3 regions of the Kribbella sp. NPDC050820 genome follow, and region 1 is predicted to be linked to each of the others. Evidence: predicted binding sites of a transcription regulator. Region 1 holds the regulator's gene; each other region holds the start of a gene.
The links. The regulator HrcA, encoded in region 1, represses chaperone genes, less so after heat shock. The targets are predictions, from matches to a motif close to TTGGCACTCGNNNNNNNCGAGTGCCAA.
Positions count from the first base shown of each region.

Region 2: groES (co-chaperone GroES) is a predicted target of HrcA. The motif match lies at 1,793-1,819, and genes of this name have one in related genera.
Region 3: AB0H36_RS20830 (FmdB family zinc ribbon protein) is a predicted target of HrcA. The motif match lies at 1,849-1,875, and genes of this name have one in related genera.

Region 1 is NZ_JBFAHB010000099.1:3,273-7,702, forward strand. Features, by position in the region: gene AB0H36_RS43540 (EF-Tu/IF-2/RF-3 family GTPase) at 10-354, opposite strand; gene AB0H36_RS43545 (ThuA domain-containing protein) at 494-1,135, shown strand; gene AB0H36_RS43550 (Gfo/Idh/MocA family oxidoreductase) at 1,132-2,223, shown strand; gene hrcA (heat-inducible transcriptional repressor HrcA) at 2,330-3,352, shown strand; gene dnaJ (molecular chaperone DnaJ) at 3,378-4,430, shown strand, end outside.
Region 2 is NZ_JBFAHB010000042.1:31,907-36,336, reverse strand. Features, by position in the region: gene groL (chaperonin GroEL) at 1-1,204, opposite strand, end outside; gene groES (co-chaperone GroES) at 1,364-1,660, opposite strand; gene AB0H36_RS29670 (peptidoglycan-binding domain-containing protein) at 1,871-2,578, shown strand; gene AB0H36_RS29665 (class I SAM-dependent methyltransferase) at 2,588-3,766, shown strand; gene AB0H36_RS29660 (alpha/beta hydrolase) at 3,794-4,430, shown strand, end outside.
Region 3 is NZ_JBFAHB010000022.1:92,742-97,171, reverse strand. Features, by position in the region: gene mscL (large conductance mechanosensitive channel protein MscL) at 328-714, opposite strand; gene AB0H36_RS20835 (hypothetical protein) at 836-1,453, opposite strand; gene AB0H36_RS20830 (FmdB family zinc ribbon protein) at 1,514-1,828, opposite strand; gene AB0H36_RS20825 (penicillin acylase family protein) at 2,016-4,430, shown strand, end outside.

The DNA of each region.
Region 1 (4,430 bases):
ACGCCGAGGTTACTTGCTCAGCACATCGCCCCTGACCACCTGCTCCCGCTCGACGCCGCGGAGCAGCAGGCCGACGTTGTCGCCGGCGTTCGCGACCTGCACCGTCTTGCGGAACATCTCGAGACCGGTCACCTCGGTCTGCAGCAGCGGTGAACCGGCCCGGCTGAGCAACACCTGGTCGCCGACCGCGACCGTGCCGGCGATCACCCGGCCGGTGACGATCGTCCCGCGGCCGGTGATCGAGAACACGTCCTCGACCGTCAGCTCGAACGCGCCCGGCGGCACCCTGTCCTGCGGCCGCGCCCCCGCGACGGTCTTCACTGGCGGCTCACGCTTCCAGAACTTCCAGCCCATACACCGACCCTAGCGATCGGGAAGCCCCATCCAGGGGACGGAATCGCACTTGAAGGCCGGTCGGGCGGCGCTTAGTGTCACGGTGGCGATTCCGCAATTTTTCCGAACCTGGAACCGAAACTTTCGAAGGGCGGACGGCGTGACGACACGACGTGCACTGGTGGTCCGGGGCGGGTGGGAAGGACACTCCCCGGTCGAGGCGACCGACCTGTTCATTCCCCATCTGCGCGAGAACGGGTACGAGGTGACCGTCTCCGACACGACCGAGAGCTACCTCGACCTGGACGGCACCGACCTGGTCCTGCAGTGCGTCACGATGAGCCAGATCGAGCCCGAGCACTTCAAGGGCCTGGACGCGGCGATCCGCAAGGGCACCGGGTTCGCCGGCTGGCACGGCGGGATCTGCGACTCGTTCCGGAACAACGCCGACTACAGCTTCATCACCGGCGGCCAGTTCATCTCGCACCCGCACGGGTTCACCGACTACCGGGTCGAGATCGTCGCCGAGCACCCGATCGTCGAGGGCATCACGCACTTCGACGTGAACACCGAGCAGTACTACGTGCACTACGACCCGACGAACACCGTGCTGGCCACCACCACGTTCAGCTCGCACCCGGACTTCCCGTGGATCGAGGGCGCCGTGATGCCGGCCGTCTGGACCAGGACCTGGGGTGCGGGCAAGATCTTCGTCTGCACCGTCGGCCACAAGTTGGACGACCTCGAGGTACCCGAGGTCCGGACGATCATCGAGCGGGGGCTGCTGTGGGCGAGCAAGTGACACGAGTCGGCATCGTCGGCACCGGAGTCATCTCCGGCACGTACCTGGACCACCTGGGCAAGCTGCCCGGCGTCGAGGTGGTGGCAGTGGCCGACCTCGACGTCAGCCGCGCCCAGGCGATCGCCGACAAGAACCAGGGCATCCGCGCCCTCTCGTCCGGCGACCTGTACGCCGCGGACGACATCGACATCGTGCTCAACCTCACCATCCCGGCCGCGCACGCGGCGGTGCACCAGGCCGCGATGGAAGCCGGCAAGCACGTGTACGGCGAGAAGCCGCTGGCCGTGGACCGCGCCGAGGCCGAGCCGCTGCTGAAGTACGCCGCCGCCAACAACCTGCGCGTCGGCTGCGCCCCCGACACCGTGCTCGGCACCGGCACCCAGACCGCCCGTGCCGCGATCGACCGGGGCGACATCGGCGTACCGACTGCTGCGACTGCGTCCTTCGTCACGCCCGGCCACGAGCTGTGGCACCCGGCGCCGGAGTTCTACTACCAGCCCGGCGGCGGTCCGGTGCTCGACATGGGCCCGTACTACGTGACCAGCCTGGTCACCCTGCTCGGTCCGGTACGGCGAGTGGTCGCACGCGCCGGCCAGTCGCAGCAGGAGCGGAAGATCCACACCGGTCCGCGAGCCGGCACGACCTTCCCAGTCCAGGTGCCGACGCACGTGACCGGCGTACTGGAGCACGAGTCGGGCGCACTGACCACGCTGCTGATGTCGTTCGACGTGTGGGCCGCGCGGTCGCCGCGGATCGAGGTGCACGGGACCGAGGGCAGCCTGTCGGTGCCGGACCCGAACGGCTTCGACGGCACGGTCGAGATCGCCACCGTCACGAACCGTGACTGGAGCGAGCTCCGCGTCGCCGGTGGGTACGCCGGCGCCGGCCGTGGGGTCGGGGTCGCGGACATGGCCCGGGCGATCCGCACCGGCGAGCCGCACCGCGCCGACGGCGCACTGGCCTACCACGTGCTCGACGTCCTCGAGTCGGTGCTCGAGGCGGCCGCCCAGGACCAGCCTGTGGATGTCGCGAGTACGGTCGAGCGTCCGACCGCCGTACCGTTGGGGGCATCTCCCGAAGTCGCCTGAGACCCGCCCCACGCCGCTGGCCGGCACTGGCGGCCACTACGGCTCGGTAGACTGGCACTCGAATGTTCTGAGTGCCAGGGGTCGACGCTGAGAGAGGGTGGTGCGCGTGCTGGACGAACGCAAGCTGGATGTCCTCCGCGCCATCGTCGAGGACTACGTGGCGACCCACGAGCCGGTCGGCTCGAAGACGCTGGTGGACCGGCACAACCTCGGAGTGTCGCCGGCCACCGTGCGTAACGACATGGCTGCGCTGGAGGAGGAGGGGTACATCACCCAGCCGCACACCAGCGCCGGCCGGATCCCGACCGACGCGGGGTACCGGCTGTTCGTGGACAAGCTGAGCACGGTCAAGACGCTGTCCGTGGCGGAGAAGAAGGCGATCACCTCCTTCCTGGCCGGTGCGATCGACCTGGACGACGTCGTCCGCCGGACCGTCCGGCTGCTCGCCCAGATCACCCGCCAGGTCGCGATCGTGCAGTATCCGTCACTCAACCGGTCGAGCGTCCGGCACATCGAGGTCGTCACGATGACCCCGCGCCGGCTGCTGCTGGTGCTGATCACCAGCACCGGCCGGGTCGAGCAACGGATCGTCGAGCACCCGAACGACGTCGACGAGCAGCTGATCGCGGATCTGCGGTCCCGGCTCAACACGGTCCTCGCCGGTCAGCGGCTGACGGAGGCGACCACGTCGCTGGCCGCCGTACCCGAGTTGTTCGCCCCGTCCGACCGGCCGCTGGTCGCGTCGATCGTCACCACGCTGCTGGAGGCGTTCACCGACGAGGTCGTCGAGCAGCGGATCGCGGTCGGCGGCGCCGCCAACCTGACCCGGTACGGCGACGACTTCGAGCGCAACGTGAAGCCGGTGCTGGAGGCGCTGGAGGAGCACGTCATCCTGCTCAAGCTGCTCGGTGAGGCGACCAACCCGCAGACCCTGACGGTCCGCATCGGGCACGAGAACCCGTTCGAGGAACTGGCCACCACCTCGGTGGTCGCGACCGCGTACGGGTCCAAGTCGGAGGCGCTGGCCACGCTCGGCATCGTCGGCCCGACCCATATGGACTATCCGAGCACGATGGGCGCAGTCCGGGCCGTCGCGCGCTACGTCAGCCAGATCCTGGCCGACTCCTAACGAACCACAACCCCTGGCTTGGAGTATGAGCACCGATTACTACGCCGTCCTGGGTGTCAGCCGCGACGCGACACCGGACGAGATCAAGAAGGCGTACCGCAAGCTGGCCCGCCAGTACCACCCGGACGTGAACGACTCCGAGGACGCGCACCACAAGTTCCAGGAGATCGGCCGCGCGTTCCAGGTGCTGAGCGACCCGCAGAAGCGGCAGATGCACGATCTCGGCGGTGACCCGTTCGCGGCCGCCGGCGCGGGCGCCGGGCCGGGCGGGTTCGGCCAGGCCTTCACGTTCACCGACATCATGGACGCCTTCTTCGGCCAGACCGGCGGGGCGACCCGCGGACCGCGGCCGCGGGCCCGGCGCGGCCAGGACGCGCTGATCCCGCTGCGGATCGACCTGGGCGAGGCCGCGTTCGGCACCACCCGGGAGCTCAAGGTCGACACCGCGGTGCTGTGTCCGACCTGCTCGGGCTCCGGCGCGGCAGCCGGCTCCGAGCCGGTCACCTGCGACATCTGCCACGGCCGCGGCGAGGTCACTCACACCCAGCGGTCGTTCCTCGGCGAGGTCCGGACCATGCGGCCGTGCCCGAACTGCCGCGGCTTCGGCACGATCATCCCGAACCCGTGCGTCGAGTGCTCCGGCGACGGCCGGGTCCGGTCCCGCCGTACCGTCACCGTGAAGATCCCCGGTGGCGTCGACACCGGCACCCGGGTGCAGCTGTCCGGCCAGGGCGAGGTCGGCCCCGGCGGCGGCCCGGCCGGCGACCTGTACGTCGAGATCGAGGTCGAGCCGCACGACATCTTCACCCGCAACGGCGACGACCTGCACTGCACGGTCACGCTGCCGATGACGGCTGCCGCGCTCGGCACCACGATCGACCTGCCGACGCTGGAGGGCGAGACCACCCCGCTGGAGATCCGCCCGGGCACCCAGTCCGGTACGGCGATGACGCTGACGGCCCGCGGTGTCCCGCGGCTGCGGCACGCCGGCCGTGGCGACCTGATCGTGCAGATCGTGGTCGAGACCCCGAGCAAGCTCGACGACGCGCAGGCCGACCTGCTTCGCCAGCTGGCCGGG
Region 2 (4,430 bases), on a different contig from region 1:
GGGTCGCGGACACCGCGTCCTCGATCCGGTGCTTCTTCTCCTTGAGCTCGACCTCGGTGGCCGCGCCGACCTTGATCACGCAGACGCCACCGGCCAGCTTGGCCAGCCGCTCCTGCAGCTTCTCGCGGTCCCAGTCGGAGTCGGTGCGCTCGATCTCGGCCTTGATCTGGTTGACCCGGGCCTCGATCGCGTCGGCCTCGCCGGCGCCCTCGACGACGGTGGTGTTGTCCTTGGTGACGACGATCCGGCGAGCAGTGCCGAGCACCTCCAGACCGACCTGGTCCAGCTTGAGGCCGACCTCGGGAGCGACCACCTGCGCGCCGGTCAGCGCGGCCAGGTCCTCCAGCATCGCCTTGCGGCGGTCACCGAAGCCCGGCGCCTTGACCGACACCGAGGTGAAGTTGCCGCGGATCTTGTTGACCACCAGGGTGGACAGCGCCTCGGCCTCGACGTCCTCGGCGATGATCAGCAGCGACTTGCCGGACTGCACGACCTTCTCCAGCAGCGGCAGCAGGTCCGCGATCGCGGAGATCTTGCCCTGGTGGATCAGGATGTACGGGTCCTCCAGCACCGCCTCGCCGGCCTCGGCGTCGGTGATGAAGTACGGCGAGATGTAGCCCTTGTCGAACTGCATGCCCTCGGTGAACTCGAGCTCGGTGCCGAAGGTGTTCGACTCCTCGACGGTGATCACACCGTCCTTGCCGACCTTGTCGAAGGCGTCCGCGATCAGGGCGCCGATCTCGGCGTCCCGGGCGGAGATGGTGGCGACGTGCGCCATGTCGCCCTTGTCGTCCACCGCGCGGGCGGTGTCGACCAGCTTGGCCGAGACAGCCTCGACGGCCGCCTCGATACCGCGCTTGAGGCCCATCGGGTTGGCGCCGGCGGCGACCGCCCGCAGGCCCTCGTGCACCAGCGCCTGCGCCAGCACCGTCGCGGTGGTGGTGCCGTCACCGGCGATGTCGTTGGTCTTGGTGGCGACCTCCTTGGTCAGCTGCGCACCAAGGTTCTCGAACGGGTCGTCCAGCTCGACCTCACGGGCGACGGTGACACCGTCGTTGGTGATGGTCGGGGCGCCCCACTTCTTGTCCAGGACGACGTAGCGGCCCTTCGGCCCCAGCGTCACCTTCACCGTGTTCGCGAGCTTGTCGACGCCGCGCTCCAGGGCGCGCCGCGCGTTCTCGTCGAACTCGAGGATCTTCGGCATGAAAAATCCAGTCCCTCTCTGAAATTCGCTCTTCGTGACAGCAGTACGAGCGCTGCGCCCAACTCCCCCGCCCATCACCCCGGCCGGGGGCCCAGACCGACTCCGCCCCGGCGCCGGTACGGCACCAGGGCGGTGTCAGTCAGGAACAGCGAGCAGTCGTCACTTGCTGACGACTGCGAGGATGTCGCGGGCGCCCAGGATCAGGTAGTCCTGGCCGTCGTACTTGACCTCGGTGCCGCCGTACTTGGAGTAGATGACCTTGTCGCCGACGGCGACGTCCAGCGGGACGCGGTTGCCGTTGTCGTCGATCCGGCCCGGACCGACGGCGAGGATCTCGCCCTCCTGCGGCTTCTCCTTGGCGGTGTCCGGGATCACCAGGCCGGACTTCGTGGTCTGCTCGGCTTCGAGCGGCGCGACGAGGACGCGGTCCTCGAGCGGCTTGATCGTGACCGACACTTGCTGACCTCCACGGTCGATTCGCTTGTCTGTGGTTCTGCGATGGTCGCGCTCCCCTGCCGTCGCGGGGGTCAAGGGCCGGACCGCTGGCACCCTCCACCGGAGAGTGCCAATACCGAATCTAGGCCGCCTTTAGCACTCGGTCAACTCGAGTGCCAGGATCACGCCCACGGCGAAACCACGACCCGCACCAGCTCTGACCGGCGGACTGTGATCGAGCCGCTGCGGAATGTGGTCGAGTGCTGGGCCAACCCGGGGTCGGCGTGGGACCGTTCTGTCTGTACGGCGTCCCGGCCGCTCCGGGACCGGGTGCCCGAGGAGACCATGGCCCTCAGCTTTCTCTCTCTGCCCAAACTGTCCGGCCGCACTGTCGCGGTCCTGGCCGCGGCCGGCGCGCTCGCGGTCGGCGCCGTCGCCGCGGGCGCATCGAAGGACCAGCCCACTGCAGAGCCCGGTGCGGACGCACCAGCCGTCGCACCGCCCGAGCAGGCCCCGGCCGCGGACACTGCCAGCACCAGAGCCGCTGCTGCGGCTGCTGCACTGCCGCAGTGCCGGTCGGCCATGCTCGTGCCGGTCAATCGGACCTGGGGCATCCCGATGCCGTCCGTGTACGGCGCCTCCAGCACCTACTGCAACCTGATGTACGGCGACGACCCGCACCGCGGCTCCACAGTGTTCGGCGACCCGGACACCGCAATCCGCGTGCTCCAGCGCAACCTGAACTTCTGCTACGGCACCAAGCTCGCCGTCGACGGCATCTACGGCAGCAACACCCGCGCAGTGGTCCGGATGGTCCAGCGCAAGCACAAGCTGGTCGCGGACGGCATCTACGGCCCGAAAACCCGCTCAGCCATGAACTGGCGCCTCTACTCGATGTCCACCCGAAGCTGGAGCAAGGGCTGCTCGAGCCCCCTCTAAAGTGACGGGGTGACAGTCACTGCCTTGCTGGACGGCGCCGGCGCCGAACTGCTGGCCGAGGCGTGCACGAACTTCCAGCCGGGCCGCGAGCTCCAGCTCGTCGAGAAGCTCCGCCGGCAGTACGACGCCACGCTCGTGAGTGCCGCAGTCACACAGGCCGCGCTACGCCACCGGGCGGTCTCCAAGTTCGACAGCGACGCGGCCAGGATGTACTTCACGCCAGACGGCCTGGAGCAGGCGACCCGCAGTACTGTCGGCGCGCACAGGGCGCAGCGCATCGCAGCGACAATGCCCGGCAGCAGCGTGGTCGATCTGGGCTGCGGCATCGGCGGCGACCTCATAAGCGCCGCACGCGCGGGCCTACGGGTCACCGGAGTCGAGCGCGACCCAGCCACCGCCGACGCCGCCCGCGCCAACCTGGCAGCACTCGGACTGCCCGGCGAGGTCATCGTCGGAGACGCCGAGTCCATCGACCTCGCGCCGTACGACGTGGTGTTCGCGGACCCGGCGCGGCGGGCGGACGGGCGGCGCGTGTTCGACCACAACGCCTACTCGCCACCGTGGTCCTTCGTCACGGGGCTCCTCAACCGCACGGCCTGCGTGAAGGTCGCGCCCGGCATCCCGCATGACGCCGTACCGGATGGTGTGGAGGCCGAGTGGGTCAGCGACGCCGGCGAAGTGAAGGAGGCAGCACTGTGGTCCGGTCATCTGTACGCCGGCATCACTCGTCGGGCAACGCTTCTACCCAGCGGCGCGACCGTCACCGACGCCCCCGAAGCCGACAGCGGTCCAGTGGGTCAGTACATCTACGAACCCGACGGCGCTGTGGTGCGTGCCGGCCTGGTGACTGCAGTGGCCGCCGCAGTAGACGGCTGGTTGCTGGACCCCCGGATCGCCTACGTCACCGCCGACGCCCTGGTGTCGACTGCACTCGCGTCGGCGTACGAGGTTCTGGAAGAGCTGCCCTACAAGGAGAAGGCGCTGCGTTCCTGGGTCCGCAGCCATGACATCGGCACGCTCGAGATCAAGAAGCGCGGCGTTGACCTCGACCCCGCCCAGCTGCGGAGGAAGCTCGCGCCGAAGGGTTCCGGCTCGGCAACCCTGATCATCACCCGCATCGACCGCGACGCGATTGCCTTCTCCTGCCGCCGAGTCGCTCCCAGCCCCACAGCAGGGTGGCCTGGATAATCTGCCGGGACGCCCTTGGAGGTGGCCATGCTGAACGCCGGTCGGTCGGCGGTCCTCTTCGTCGTCGTCGCGTTCGGCCTGGCCGGATGCGGGTCCGGGTCCGGGTCCGATCCAGCCGCGCCGCCACCGAGCTCGCCGACGACGTCCGCCCCGGTCGGGATGATGGCCGCATGCCCGTCCTCGGACGCGAAGGCGTTCACCGCGCCGGTTGCCGGCGGCGCCACGGTCAGCGGCGTGCAGCTGGGTGACGCCAGTCGGGCCGTCGTGTTGTCCTACGAGTGGGGCGGTTCGCCGTGCGACTGGTCCGGTGTCGCGACCGAGCTGGTCGCCCGTGGCTACCGGGTCGCACTCTGGGAGTACGGCACCCTCACCGGCTTGGATCGGGTCAAGGAGCTGCAGGCCGTCGTGGACCAGGTCCGGGCCGCCGGCGCGACCAAGGTCGTGCTGGCCGGCGGCTCGATCGGCGGCTGCATATCCATGATTGGCGGCTCCATGATCACCCCGGCGGTCTCCGGCGTCGCGGTGTTGAGCTGCGCATCCTGGTACGACGTGGAGCACCGGCTGCCGACCACGCCGCTGGCCGCGAAGCTCCGGGTTCCGTCGCTGTACCTGGCCGGCGACGGGGACCGCCTGCCAGTCGCCGAAGTGCGCAAGGATTTCGCCG
Region 3 (4,430 bases), on a different contig from region 1:
GACACCGCTAGGCCGCATCGTGCGCGGTACTGATCTGCTCGAATCGCATTGCCTGTTTGACGGAATGGGTCTCCTGGGCGGTCTGGCTCGCTCCCGAGGAGGCCGTGGAAAACGTTGACCTGCAGGGAGCAGGGAGCAGGGAGCAGGGAGCAGGGAGTGGGAGCAGGGAGCTGGGGAGTGGGGAGCTGGGGAGTGGGGAGCTGGGGAGTGGGGAGCTGGGGAGTGGGGAGCTGGGGAGTGGGGAGCTGGGAAGTGGGGGGTGGGGAGTGGTGGGCGGTTGGCGAGCTCAGAGGCTGAGGTTTGGGCGCCCACCCGCTCCCGGCGCCGTCAGGGCCGGCGGGCGAGCTGGTCGCGGATCTCGGTGAGGAGCTGCTGGTCGGTGGTCAGCGGGTCGGGCTCGGGCTCGATCCCGCGGGCGCGGCGCTCGGCGAGCTTGTTCAGCGGCATCACGATCACGAAGTAGATGGCGGCGGCGACGAACAGGAAGTTGAGTATCTCCTGCAGGACCGCACCGATCGAGAACTTCGCGTTGTTGATCGTGAAGGTCAGCACGCCGCTGATGTCGGGCTTGCCGAAGATCGCCGCGATGAGCGGGTTGATCAGGTTGTCCACGATCGCGGTCACGACCTGGCCGAACGCGGCGCCGATGACGACCGCGACCGCGAGGTCGACGACGTTGCCGCGCATGATGAATTCCTTGAAGCCCTTGAGCATGTGGGTATTCCTCCACTGAGCGGGTGATGTTCCCGGTCAACGTAGGGCCACTGCCCTGCCCATGCGAGCGAGCGCACCGCAACACCACGGATCGTGTCCAGTTGTGTCCGGTAAGTGACCGTCAGCTGGTGTCCGGGGTGAGGGCGACGGTGAGTTTGGAGTTGGTGGTGGCTTGGGCCAGGCGGGTCGCGGTTTCGGGGGTGGTCGCGACCACGATCAGCGCGCCGGTGGTCGTCGTACGCGGGGTTGGGAGGGCGACCACGCGGACGGCTCGGGCTAGGAGGTTTGCGGAGTCGGTTGGGGTGCTGGTGGCGGCGTACAGATTGATGTGGTCGCCGACGCGGAGCAGGGCGCTGATGTCGGCGTCGTCGATGCGGAACGGGTAGGCGAGCTCGCCCTTGGGGACGGCGGCCGGGGCCAGGAAGCGGGCGTCGGTGAGTGGTTCGCCGGATCTGACCGGGCTGGTGAGCACGCGGGCGGTCAGGTCGGCGCCGGGTTTGAGGACGCCGTCGGGCACGGCCTCGGGTGGGAGGTCGAGCGTGCGGAGGTCGGCGCCGGTGGGCACAGCTCCGCCGACCAGGTCGCGCGCTGCCGCCAGCACGGCGATGGTCGGCGGGGGTGGTGGGGAGAGGGCGACGAGGCCGAAGTACACAGCTGCCGCGGCGGCCACACCGGCCAGGAGCCGGCGGTGCCACCTGACAGCACGCAACAGTTCACGAAGTGCGAAGGGCTTTCTCATGCCAGAGAAAGTACGAGTTTCCCCGCACCCCACCTGTCAGTTATCCACAGGCGGCTGAGCTCAGGCGGCGCTGGTGTTGGTGGTCGAGGAGGAGGTGGTGCTGGGGGACGGCTTTGAGGAGTCCGAGGTGGAGGAGGTGGTCGTCGAGGGGGTGTCGGACTTGGAGTCGGACTTGGCTGCGACGGTGCCCTTGCCGGAGTTGCGGCTGTCGGTGCGGTAGAAGCCGGAGCCCTTGAAGACGACGCCGACGGCGTTGAAGACCTTGCGCAGGGTGCCCTGGCAGGCGGGGCAGACGGTCAGCGCGTCGTCCGTGAAGCTCTGCCGCACCTCGAGCGCCTCACCACAGTCGGTGCACTGGTACTGGTACGTCGGCACGGTTCGTTCCCTTCAGGCCGTTGGCACTCCTACTACTCGACTGCTAATAATGCGCCAGGACCCCGAAGTATTCCAAGTCGGGCGCGTGTTACCTCAACTCTGCGTGGATGTCCACCGGACGCAGAGCAACGCAAAGTTGTGCGGCACCCCATTTGGGGCGCGGGGCCGGATTCTCTACGGTTGGTCCGTGCGTCGCCTGCTACGAGTCGTCATCATGAGCGGAATCGCCCTCGCCACCGTCCTGTTGGTGATCGCCGGTACCGTCGTTTTCGTCGTCCGCCACTCGTTCCCCACGTACGACGGATCGATCGAGCTGACCGGCCTCGAGGGCGACGTGGAGGTGGTCCGGGACGCCAACGGCATTCCACAAATCTACGCCGACACCCCGAGTGACCTGTTCGCCGCGCAGGGTTACGTGGCTGCGCAGGACCGGTTCTTCGAGATGGACTTCCGCCGGCACGTCACCTCCGGCCGGCTGTCGGAGCTGTTCGGGAAGGACGCGCTGGAGACCGACAAGTTCGTCCGCACCCTCGGCTGGCGCCGGGTCGCGGAGAAGGAGCTCGGCCTGCTGACCCCGTCCACCCGGCAGTACCTGGACGACTACGCCCGCGGCGTGAACGCGTACCTGGACACCCACAGCGGCTCCGGCCTCAGCCTCGAGTACGCCGTCCTGTCGGTTCAGCCCAACGGACCAGAGAACTACCGCCCGGAGCCGTGGACCGCGGCCGACTCGCTGGCCTGGCTGAAGGCGATGGCGTGGGATCTCGGCGGCAACATGGACGAGGAGATCACCCGGACGAAGCTGCTCGCGTCGTTCCCCTCGCGCAACATCGAGAGCCTCTACCCGCCGTACCCGTACGACCGGAACGAGCCGATCATGGCCTCCGGCTCGGTCCGGGACGGCAAGTTCAGCAGCGCGCCGATCGCCTCCGAGGCCCGGCGCGGGATGCTGACGAAGGACCTGCTGAAGTCGCTGGACTCCGTCGACAAGGTCGCCAAGGGCCTCCCGCAGTTGCTCGGCCGCGGTGACGGCATCGGCTCGAACTCGTGGGTCGTCTCCGGCGACCACACCACCACCGGCAAGCCGCTGCTGGCCAACGACCCGCACCTCGGCGCGACCATGCCGGGCATCTGGACCCAGGTCGGCCTGCACTGCAACAACGTCGGCAAGGCCTGCCCGTACGACGTCTCCGGCTTCAGCTTCTCCGGGTTGCCCGGGGTGGTGATCGGCCACAACAACGCGATCTCCTGGGGATTCACCAACCTGGACCCGGACGTCACCGACCTCTACCTCGAGCGCATCGACGGCGACAACGTCCTCTACAACAACAAGTGGCGGGCGATGGCGACCCGCGAGGAGACGTTCAAGGTCGCCGGCCAGGACGAACCGGTCAAGATCACGGTCCGCGAGACCCGGCACGGTCCACTCATCTCCGACGTCGGCGACGACCAGCGCGAGACCGGTGACCTGGCCGCGAAACAGGGCAAGTACGCCACGCCGTACGGCGTCGCGATCCAGTGGACCGCGCTGAACCCAGGTCGCACCGCGGACGCGCTGTTCGCGATGAACCGGGCGCAGAACTGGACCCAGTTCCGATCCGCGGCGCAGCTGTTCCAGGTGCCGTCGCAGAACCTCGTGTACGCCGACACCGAAGGACACATCGGCTACCAGGCGCCCGGCCTGATCCCGATCCGCAAGACCGGGCGCGGCGACTGGCCGGTGCCGGGCTGGGATCCGAAGTATCACTGGACCGGGTACGTCCCGTTCGAGGCGTTACCCACGGAGTTCGATCCCGCGGACGGGATCATCGTGACCGCGAACCAGGCGGTAGTGCCGCGGACGTACACCTACTACCTGACCAACGACTGGGACTACGGGTACCGGTCGCAGCAGATCGTGGACCGGATCAAGACCGCCGGGAAGCTGGACGCGAACGCGATGGCGTCGATCCAGCTCGACACCAAGAACCGGGCCGCCGAGATGCTGGTGCCGTACCTGCTCCAGATCGGCATCGACGACGAGTTCGAGCGCCAGGGCCAGGACACGCTGCGGAACTGGGACTTCACCCAGCCGGCCGACTCCGCGGCGGCGGCGTACTTCAACGTGGTCTGGCGCAACCTGCTCGCGCTGACCTTCCACGACCAGCTGCCCGAGGGCACCTGGCCGGACGGCGGATCGCGCTGGTTCGAGGTGATCCGCACGCTGCTGTCGCAGCCGAACAGCGGCTGGTGGGACGACCTGCGGACCGGGCAGCACGAGAGCCGGGACGACATCCTGCGCGAGGCGATGATCGACGCGCGGCAGGAGATCACCCAGAAGATGGCGCGCGACCCGGCCAACTGGAAGTGGGGTCAGCTGCACAAGCTCACGCTGACCAACCAGACGCTCGGCAAGTCCGGCATCGGGGCGGTGGACAAGCTGTTCAACCGCGGTCCGTACGAGCTGGGCGGCGGCTCCTCGATCGTCAACGCGACCGCGTGGGACGCCTCGAAGGGGTACGGCGTGACCGCGACGCCGTCGATGCGGATGGTCGTGGACCTGTCCGACTTCGACAAGTCCCGGTGGATCAACCTGACCGGTGTGTCCGGGCACGCGTTCTCG